DNA from 4 places in the Allobosea sp. RAC05 genome. Region 3 is predicted to be linked to each of the others. Evidence: predicted binding sites of a transcription regulator. Region 3 holds the regulator's gene; each other region holds the start of a gene.

The links. The regulator LexA, encoded in region 3, represses DNA repair genes until DNA is damaged. The targets are predictions, from matches to a motif close to TGTTCNNNNTGTGTTCNG.
Positions count from the first base shown of each region.
Region 1: the regulator LexA is predicted to act here: its motif matches at 1,402-1,419, upstream of BSY19_RS11360 (PA0069 family radical SAM protein).
Region 2: the regulator LexA is predicted to act here: its motif matches at 1,208-1,225, upstream of BSY19_RS20605 (putative DNA modification/repair radical SAM protein).
Region 4: the regulator LexA is predicted to act here: its motif matches at 1,346-1,363, upstream of ssb (single-stranded DNA-binding protein).

Region 1 covers NZ_CP016464.1:1,671,350-1,673,544, reverse strand. The annotation lists gene BSY19_RS11365 (HigA family addiction module antitoxin) at 1-131, shown strand, start outside; gene BSY19_RS11360 (PA0069 family radical SAM protein) at 156-1,277, opposite strand; gene BSY19_RS11355 (hypothetical protein) at 1,471-1,959, shown strand; gene BSY19_RS11350 (DUF721 domain-containing protein) at 2,003-2,195, shown strand, end outside.
Region 2 covers NZ_CP016464.1:3,613,010-3,615,204, reverse strand. The annotation lists gene BSY19_RS20615 (glycogen/starch/alpha-glucan phosphorylase) at 1-814, opposite strand, end outside; gene BSY19_RS20610 (hypothetical protein) at 912-1,091, opposite strand; gene BSY19_RS20605 (putative DNA modification/repair radical SAM protein) at 1,256-2,195, shown strand, end outside.
Region 3 covers NZ_CP016464.1:2,693,860-2,696,054, forward strand. The annotation lists gene BSY19_RS16220 (ComEC/Rec2 family competence protein) at 1-476, shown strand, start outside; gene lexA (transcriptional repressor LexA) at 470-1,210, opposite strand; gene BSY19_RS16230 (molybdopterin molybdotransferase MoeA) at 1,319-2,195, opposite strand, start outside.
Region 4 covers NZ_CP016464.1:3,213,416-3,215,610, forward strand. The annotation lists gene BSY19_RS18635 (nucleoside hydrolase) at 1-90, shown strand, start outside; gene BSY19_RS18640 (hypothetical protein) at 110-631, shown strand; gene ssb (single-stranded DNA-binding protein) at 720-1,262, opposite strand; gene BSY19_RS18650 (DinB family protein) at 1,444-2,022, opposite strand; gene BSY19_RS18655 (DUF2189 domain-containing protein) at 2,090-2,195, opposite strand, start outside.

The DNA.
Region 1 (2,195 bases), 1.0 Mb from region 3:
CACGCGTCTTCGGCAACTCCGCCGAGTTCTGGCTCAATGTGCAGCGACGGACCGATCTCTGGGAGACACTGCATTCGCCCGAGGAGATGGCGCGCATCGAGCGGGCGCGGCCATTGGAAGTCGCGGCTTGATCCCAGGCGTCACGAGCGACCGGCTCAAAACAGGCTCAGCTGGGCCTTCTCCCGCTCCGGCTTGAGAAAGAGGTCGCTGCGCAGGCGTGTTCGCGCGCCGTTGAAGCCCAGCCGCTCCGCCGCCATCTCGAAGCGCCGGCCGATCATCCAGGCGTAGGGTCCGGAGCCGACCTGGCGCTGGCCCCAGGCGGCGTCGTAATCCTTGCCGCCGCGCGTCGAGCGGATCAGCGAGACGACATGGCGCAATTTGTCGGGGTGATGGGTCAGGAGCCAGTCCTGCACGAGGTCCTTCACCTCCAGCGGCAGGCGCAGCAGCACATAGCCGGCCTCGCGGGCGCCGGCCGCCTTCGCCGCGTCGAGGATGCGCTCGATCTCGTGCTCGTTGATTGCCGGGATGATCGGCGCGACCAGCACCGTCACCGGGATGCCCGCGTCGGACAGCGCCTTCACCGTTTCCAGCCGCTTGGCGGGCGAGGCGGCGCGCGGCTCCATGCCGCGGGCGACCTTGGGGTCGAGCGTGGTGATCGAGATCGCGACCTTGGCCAGCCCCTTGGCCGCCATCGGCGCGAGGATGTCGATGTCGCGCTGCACCAAAGCCGACTTGGTGACGATGCCGACCGGGTGGTTGAACCTCGCGAGCACCTCCAGGATCTGGCGCATGATGCGCAGCTTCTTCTCGATCGGCTGATAGGCGTCGGTGTTGGTGCCTATGGCGATGGTGCGCGGCTGGTAGGACGGCGCCGACAGTTCCTTCTCCAGCAGCAGCGCGGCGTCGGGCTTGGCGGTCAGCCTGCTCTCGAAGTCGAGCCCCGGCGACAGGCCGAGATAGGCATGGCTCGGCCGCGCGAAGCAGTAGACGCAGCCATGCTCGCAGCCGCGATAGGGGTTGATCGAGCGGTCGAAGGAAATGTCGGGGGAATCGTTCTTGGTGATGATGGTGCGCGGCTTCTCGACCGCAACCTCGGTCCGGAACGCCGGGAGCTCGCCGAGCGACCCCCAGCCGTCATCTTCGCTGATGCGCTGCTCGGCCTCGAAGCGGCCACCGGGATTGATCGTCGCGCCGCGGCCGCGCCGGCGCTCGGGATCGATGCGGTGTCCCGCATAGGCGACCGGATCAACCGGTGCGACGCGCGCCGAGACCGACATCGGGCCGGCACCGGCCTGTTTCAGCGGCTGGGCCGAAATCGGCCTCGAAGAGGGCCTGCTCTGGAGCATGGCGCGGAACGTCCCTGAAAATCGCCGGGAATCGACGATTCCCCTGCGGATTAATGTGAACATACAGGGAACGAATTGCAAGCGACAGGATTGCGACATGCTGCGCTGCGACATAAGGAGGCGCATGCTCACAGCGGTCATACGCAGCGCCGGCTCGACCGAGGCCCTCGCGGCCACCTTCTCCGTCCTGATCCCGGCGGTGGCCGACGGATTCCTCGGCCATGCCGTGGTTCTCGACGCTGCGGGCGAGGCCACGATCGAGCGGATCGCGGACGCGACGGGAGCGAGCTATCTGCGCGCCGGCAGCACGGACAGCTGGCCGGCGGGCGCGGCCCAGGCGCGCGGGGACTGGCTGTTGCTGCTCGAAGAAGGCGACGTGCCGCAGGCTCACTGGCCGCAGGCGGTGGAGCGCCATCTGCTGCTCGCCCCGGACAGGCCCGCCCTGATCCCGCTGCGCGGCTTCGCGCAATCGCTGCGCGAACGCGCCGGCGTCTCCTTCGGGCCGCACCGGCTGCGGGCGGGGCTGGTCCTGCCGAAGAGCCATGCGCTGTCGGGCCGGCTCGGGGCGCCGCCGCAGCGCCTTTCGGTGGGGCGCGAGCGGGCGGCGGGCTGAGGCGGCGGCTTGCGCTGCAGCCCGCCCGGCCGCACAATCGGTCATGGCCGTCAAACCCCTCGCAGACCTGATCGACGATCTGCTGGCGCCGGCGCTGGCCGCGCAGGGCTTTGCCGGGCGGGCCGTCGTGGCACTCTGGCCGGAGATCGTCGGCGAGCGGCTGGCGGCGCGCTCGCGCCCGCTCAAGATCGACTGGCCGCGCCGCCGGCCGGCTCCGGGCGAGGCGTCCGAGCCCG
Region 2 (2,195 bases), 920 kb from region 3:
AGATCGCCTCGGCGCGGTTGCGCTCGGCCACGGCGCCGACGATGTCGCCCTGGTTGAAGGCGTCGAGCGAGAGCGGGTGCATCGCGCGCGCGCGCCAGAGACGCAGCGTGGTGGCGTCCCGGCCGCGCCAGCCGACGATCGGCGTGTCGTAGGCGACGGCGAACACCGTCTCCTCCGGCTCCCAGAAGACCTCGCCGGGCTTCTGCGTGGCGGTCAGCGAGCCGCCGAACCCGATCTTGTAGGAGGCCTCGCGGCGCTCGAATTCCCAGGGGTTGCGGAAGGAGAGCCAGTCCTCGGGCACCTCGATCTGCTTGCCGCCGTCGATGCGCTGCTTGAACAGGCCGTGGTCGTAACGGATGCCGTAGCCGAGCGCCGGAACGCCGGTCGAGGCCATCGCCTCGAGATAGCAGGCGGCGAGACGGCCCAGGCCGCCATTGCCGAGCGCCGCATCGGGTTCGATCGACTCGATCGCCGAGAGATCGACGCCGAGTTCGGCCATCGCCTGCGCCATCGGCCCGGTGAGGCCGAGATTGTTGAGCGCGTCGCCGAGCGAGCGGCCGATCAGGAACTCGAGCGAGAGATAATAGACGCGCTTGCGGCCGGTCTCGTAGCTCTCGCGGGTCGAGCGATGCCAGACATCGACGACATGGTCGCGCACCGCCAGAATGCCGGCGGTCAGCCAGTCATGCGGCTGCGCGACCGAGGCATTCTTGCCCAGCGAGTAGGTGAGCTTCCTCAGAATCTCTGCCTTGAGGGCCTCGACCCGTCCGTCGGCATCGGCGGGCTGGGTGGCGGCGGAGGCGGACTCGGTCAAGCGCTGATATCCCGGCTGTTGGACTGGGCCGACTTTCGGAGCAAGCCACCCTCAAGTCCAGACGAAACTGTTGCAGCGCATCATGACGCGTTCGCCCTCACGGGCGGATCGGTGCGGGTTCCCCCCGGGTGTCCTGTCCCAGTTGCTTGGCGCTCGTCACCGCCGATTCGGTTAGGCCGACGACGCTGGCCCAGGCGTTGCGGGTGTAGAGGCCCTGATGGGCGATGGCGTCGTACCCAATCAGGATCACGGCGACGAGCAGCAGAATGCGAAACATCGATCCCTCCCATGTCACCCACCCAACGCCGGCCGCGAGGTCAGGTTCCACCGCACGCCCTGGCGAGGCGGGCCGCGACGATCGGTCTCTGGCGCCGCCGCGCGCCCCGCGTTATCGAGAACGAAGAGGGAACAAAGAGGCGCAACGTGGCACAGCTGACGGTGATGGAGAAGCTCGAGATCCTGAGCGATGCGGCGAAATACGACGCCTCCTGCGCCTCCAGCAGCACGACCAGGCGCAACTCGCTGAAGGGCGGCCTCGGCTCGACCACGGGGTCGGGCATCTGCCACTCCTATGCGCCCGATGGCCGCTGCATCTCGCTGCTCAAGATCCTGCTGACCAATTACTGCAGCTATGACTGCATCTTCTGCATCAATCGCTCGTCGAGCAATGTGAAGCGGGCCCGCTTCACGGTGGAGGAGGTCGTCGACCTCACGTTGAGCTTCTACAAGCGCAACTACATCGAGGGGCTTTTCCTCTCCTCGGGCATCATCCGCTCGCCGGACTACACGATGGCGGAGCTGGTGCGGGTGGCGCAGACGCTGCGCGAGATCCACGGCTTTCGCGGCTATATCCACCTCAAGCTCATTCCCAGCGCCAACGCAGACCTCGTGGCGCAGGCCGGGCTCCATGCCGACCGCGTCTCGATCAATGTCGAACTGCCGACCGAGGTCTCGCTGGAGCGCTTCGCCCCGGAGAAGCGGCCGCGCGAGATCAGCGCCGCCATGGGGGGTCTGAAGCTCCGGATCGAGGAGAGCAAGGCCGAACGGGCGAAGACGCGGCGCGCGCCGGTGTTCTCGCCGGCGGGGCAGAGCACGCAGATGATCGTCGGCGCCGACGGGACGAGCGATGCGACGATCCTGCAGCGCAGCGCGCAGCTCTACGGCTCCTTCGGCCTGAAGCGGGTCTATTACTCCGCCTTCAGTCCGATCCCGGATTCCAGTTCGCAGCTGCCGCTCTCGGAACCGCCGCTGATGCGCGAGCACCGGCTCTACCAGGCCGACTGGCTGACGCGGTTCTACGGCTTCGAGGTCGGCGAGATCCTCGACGACGGCGCCGGCGGCATGCTCGACCTCGCCATCGATCCCAAGCTCGCCTGGGCGC
Region 3 (2,195 bases):
GCGGGCCCGACGACCGCCTCGTCATCGCCGGTAGGCCCAGCCGCTTCGTGCTGGAGCAATGGCTGAGCGCCGATGGCGATGGCCGCAAGGCGGACGACCCGTCGCTGCGCCAGGGTGCCTCCTGCGATCCCGCAGGTTGTGTCCTGACCACGAGGGAGGGGCGTTCCATCGCCTATGCGCAGGAGCGGCTGGCCATCATCGAGGATTGCCGGCGCGCGGATGTGGTGGTGACGCCGATTCCCTGGACGGCCCCCTGCGCGGCGCTGCTGATCGACCGGACCGCGCTGCAACGCGACGGGGCGACCGCACTCGTGCATGGCCTTACGGGCTGGCGCCGCCATGCCGCCGAGCAGGCCGGACGCTCACGACCCTGGAGTCGTCAGCCGCCGATCCAGCCCGCGGCCAGAACAGCCCCTGCGACAGCCCCCGCGCCATCCGTCGCCGAGAGCGCTCCCGACACCGAGCGCCTTCAGTAGCGCCGCATCAGATTGACCAGTCGGCCCTGGATCTTGACCCGGTCGGGGCCGAGCACCCGCGTCTCATAGGCGGGATTGGCCGCTTCCAGCGCGATCGAGGAGCCGCGCTTGCGCAGCCGCTTCAGCGTCGCCTCTTCGTCGTCAATCAGCGCGACGATGATGTCGCCGGTGTTGGCCGTGTCCTGGCGGCGGATCACCACCGTGTCGCCGTCGAGAATGCCGGCCTCGACCATCGAGTCGCCGCGGACCTCGAGTGCGAAATGCTCGCCGGAACCGAGCATGTCGGCGGGCAGGGCGACGCTGTGGCTGCGGCTCTGGATCGCCGAGATCGGCGTGCCCGCCGCGATGCGGCCCATGACGGGGATCGCGATCGTGTTGCGGGCATCCTCCGGCGCGGCTTCCACCGGGCGCGCCCGGCCGGGCAGCCCGTCCTTGGCCGGCGGCGCATCCTTGCCGAGCCCACCCTGGACGACCGACGGGTTGAAGCGGCGCGCGCCGGGCTGCAGACCGCCGCCGGCACCGTCGGGCAGCTTGATCACCTCGAGCGCCCGCGCCCGGTTCGGCAGGCGGCGGATAAAGCCGCGCTCCTCGAGCGCCATGATCAGCCGGTGAATGCCGGATTTGGACTTGAGGTCGAGCGCGTCCTTCATCTCGTCGAAGGAGGGGGGGACGCCGCTTTCGCGCAGGCGCTCCTGGATGAAACGAAGCAGTTCGAACTGTTTGCGTGTCAGCATGATCCCCGCCGGCGCTCTGGAATCTGCCGGTTGTCGCAGATTCGAAACAAATCACGAACACCATACCCGTTCGCGTTGTGTTCCGCAAGCGGATGCGCCGGTCTGAGCCTAGCGCAACCGGATGAAGCGGCAGGGATCGCCCTTGCGGGCGGCCGGCGCGAAGACAGGGCGGATCGTCAGCGCCTGGGCCTGGGCGAGCAGACCGAGCATGGAGGAATCCTGCCGCTCGAACGGCGTCGCCTCCCAGCCGGCCTCGGTCAGGACGAGGCTGGAGCGCAGATAGTCCTCGCGCTCATCGTTCGCGGGCATGTCGCGCCCGAGCAGGCCGGGCTCGCTGCGGTCGCGCTCAGGCGAGGGCACCCCGAGCAGGGCCTCGATGACCGGGACGACGAAGAGATGGCCGCAGACGATCGAGGAGACGGGGTTACCCGGCAGGCCGATCGCGACCATCGGGCCGAGCCGGCCGGTCATCATCGGCTTGCCCGGCCGCATCGCGATCTTCCAGAAGCCGAGATCCATTCCGGCGCGCTTCAGCGCCTCCTGGACGAGGTCATGCGCGCCGACCGAGGCGCCGCCCAGCGTCACCAGCACATCGGCGCCGGCCTCCCGCGCCTGCCCGATCCGCGCGGCGAGGTCCGCATGGTCGTCGCGCGCGATGCCGAGGTCGAGCACGCTGCCGCCCGCCTGCTCGACCAGCGCGGCAAGCGCAAACGAGTTGGACGCAACGATCTGGTCCGGTCCGACCGGCTCGCCCGGCAGCACGAGTTCGTCGCCGGTGGCGAGGATCGCGACCAGCGGCTTGCGGCGCACCGGCAGGGCCGGGTGAGCGGCGGCGGCGGCGAGCCCGAGCGCGGCGCTGTCGAGGCGGGTTCCGGTGGCGAGCAGGCTGTCATTGAGGCTGAAGTCGAGCCCGGCCTTGCGGATGAACTTGCCCTTGGGCGCGCCCTCGCGGACGGTGATCGCGGCCGAGCCGACGCCGTCGGCG
Region 4 (2,195 bases), 520 kb from region 3:
AAGCGCGAACCTAACGCCCATGTCGTCGCCACCGTCGAGGCGACAGCGCTGTTCGAGCGGATGATCGAACGCCTCGCCACCCTGCCCTGACCGCCGTCGAGGATCCGCCATGCCCCATCTGGTCGAGGAATTGCGCGCCGAGGCGGACGCCGCCATCGCCGCGATGCGCGCAGCGGCCCTGGCCGCCCGGCAGGTGCATGCGCGGGCCGAGCTGATGCGCCACATGCTGACGACGGCGCGCAAGGTGAAGGACAGGCCGAAGGCGGAGGCCGTCGAGACCGTGGTGCGCGAATGGATGGACGCCTGGAATCTCGACCGGCACGACTGGCCGCAGCTCGCGCAGGAGATGGAGGCCTTCACCGCCGCCTTCCACGACTATGCCAACGAGCCCTCAGACAGCCATGACGCGAGGCTGCGCCAAGCCTGCGCCGCCCTCGATGCGGCACTGGCGAAGCAGGACACCTCGATTGCGGAGCAGATGGCCTTCCGCTCGCAATGCGCCCATCGCTGGTGGGAGCTGGTCGCGCCAACGCCGGCCGATCTGCCCGGCGCCAAGCCGCGCCCCTCGATGCCGGAGCGGCGCCCCGACGCCCCCTTCTGGGAGGCCGGCTGCGCCGATTTCTGCCGCTGAGCCGACGTCCCGACGCCACCAGACGCCATCCGGGCGGGCCGTGAGGCCCGGGCCCGGAGGTCGCGCAGGGTCGGGACCGCGCGAGGTCCTAGAACGGGATGTCGTCGTCGAGATGGCTCGAGGAGGAGCGCGAGGCGCCGCCGCCACCACCGGCCATCGCCGGCTGGCGCGAACCGCCGCCACCGCCGCCCATCGGGCCCGAGCGGCCGAAGGACGAGCCGGAGGAGCGATCCTCCATCATGCCGCCGCCCTCGCCATACTCGTCCGAGCCGCCCTGGCCGCGGCTGTCGAGAATGGTCAGTTCGCCGCGATAGCGCTGCAGCACGATTTCGGTGGTGTATTTCTCGACGCCCGACTGGTCCTGCCATTTGCGAGTCTGGAGCTGGCCCTCGATATAGATCTTCGAGCCCTTCTTCAGATACTGCTCGGCGACCTTGGCGAGGTTCTCGTTGAAGATCACGACCGAGTGCCACTCGGTGCGCTCCTTCTTCTCGCCCGACTGCTTGTCGCGCCAGGTTTCCGAGGTGGCGATGCGCAGATTGACGACCGGCTCGCCCGAGCCGAGGCGGCGGACCTCCGGGTCGCGCCCGAGATTGCCGACCAGAATGACCTTGTTGACGCTACCAGCCATGAGAGGCTCCATTTCCTGCGCACATCGAAACCGGCCCACGACCGGAGCCGGACCTTACCGGCCGACCGCCGCACTATCAACGATGTTCCCGTTTTGTTCAAGGGCCCCTCGCGGGGTTGTCCCCTGATTTCGGCGGGCACCTCTTCGCCGGGCCGTCACCCCGCAGGATCAGTCAGGGACTTCAGCCGCCCTCGCCCCACACCCGCGCCTCGCTCAGCCCCAGCGCCGCGAACTCGCCAGCCCGCAGATCGGCCTCGCCCACCGAGAAGAACTCGTCGAGCTGCGGCGGCGCCACCGATGCGCCGCTGAGCATGGCATGGGCCTGGCCGCGATGATGGATCTGGTGCTGGAACAGATGCAGCAGCAACCGGTCGAGCCGCTCGCGCTGGATGCGGGCGCCGCGATGCACGCTGACGATCCGCGCCAGCCCGCCCTTGTCCGGCTCCTCACCCACCGCCGCCTCGACCACCGCGATCAGCCGCCGGTCCATCGCCTCCTGCGCAGCCTGAAGCTCGGGCAGGGTCGCACAGGGCTCGCGGTTCGCCCAGGCGGCGGGGCCGAGCGTGCCGCCCTCCATCGCGTCGACATAGAAATGGTCGATGATCAGGATGTGGTTCAGCGTCGCCCGCAGGCTCGGGAAGAACCCGGTGCGCGGCGCCACCCACTCGGCCCGCGAGAGCGCCGCACAGGCGGTCAGCAGCCGGTGATTGGCCCAGAGGTTGTTGAAAGCCATCGCGCGATAGGGTCGCAGTTCGTCCATGATCGGTCCTCCTTGGCGAGGAGACTGACAGGAAGCCTGCGACGCGTCATGACAGCAGGCGCCCGGCTCAGGCCGCCGGCTCGACCACCCGCCGATAGAGATGCCAGGTCGCATGGCCGAGCACCGGCAGGAGCACGACGAGCCCGAGGAAGAGCGGCAGCATCGCCACGAAG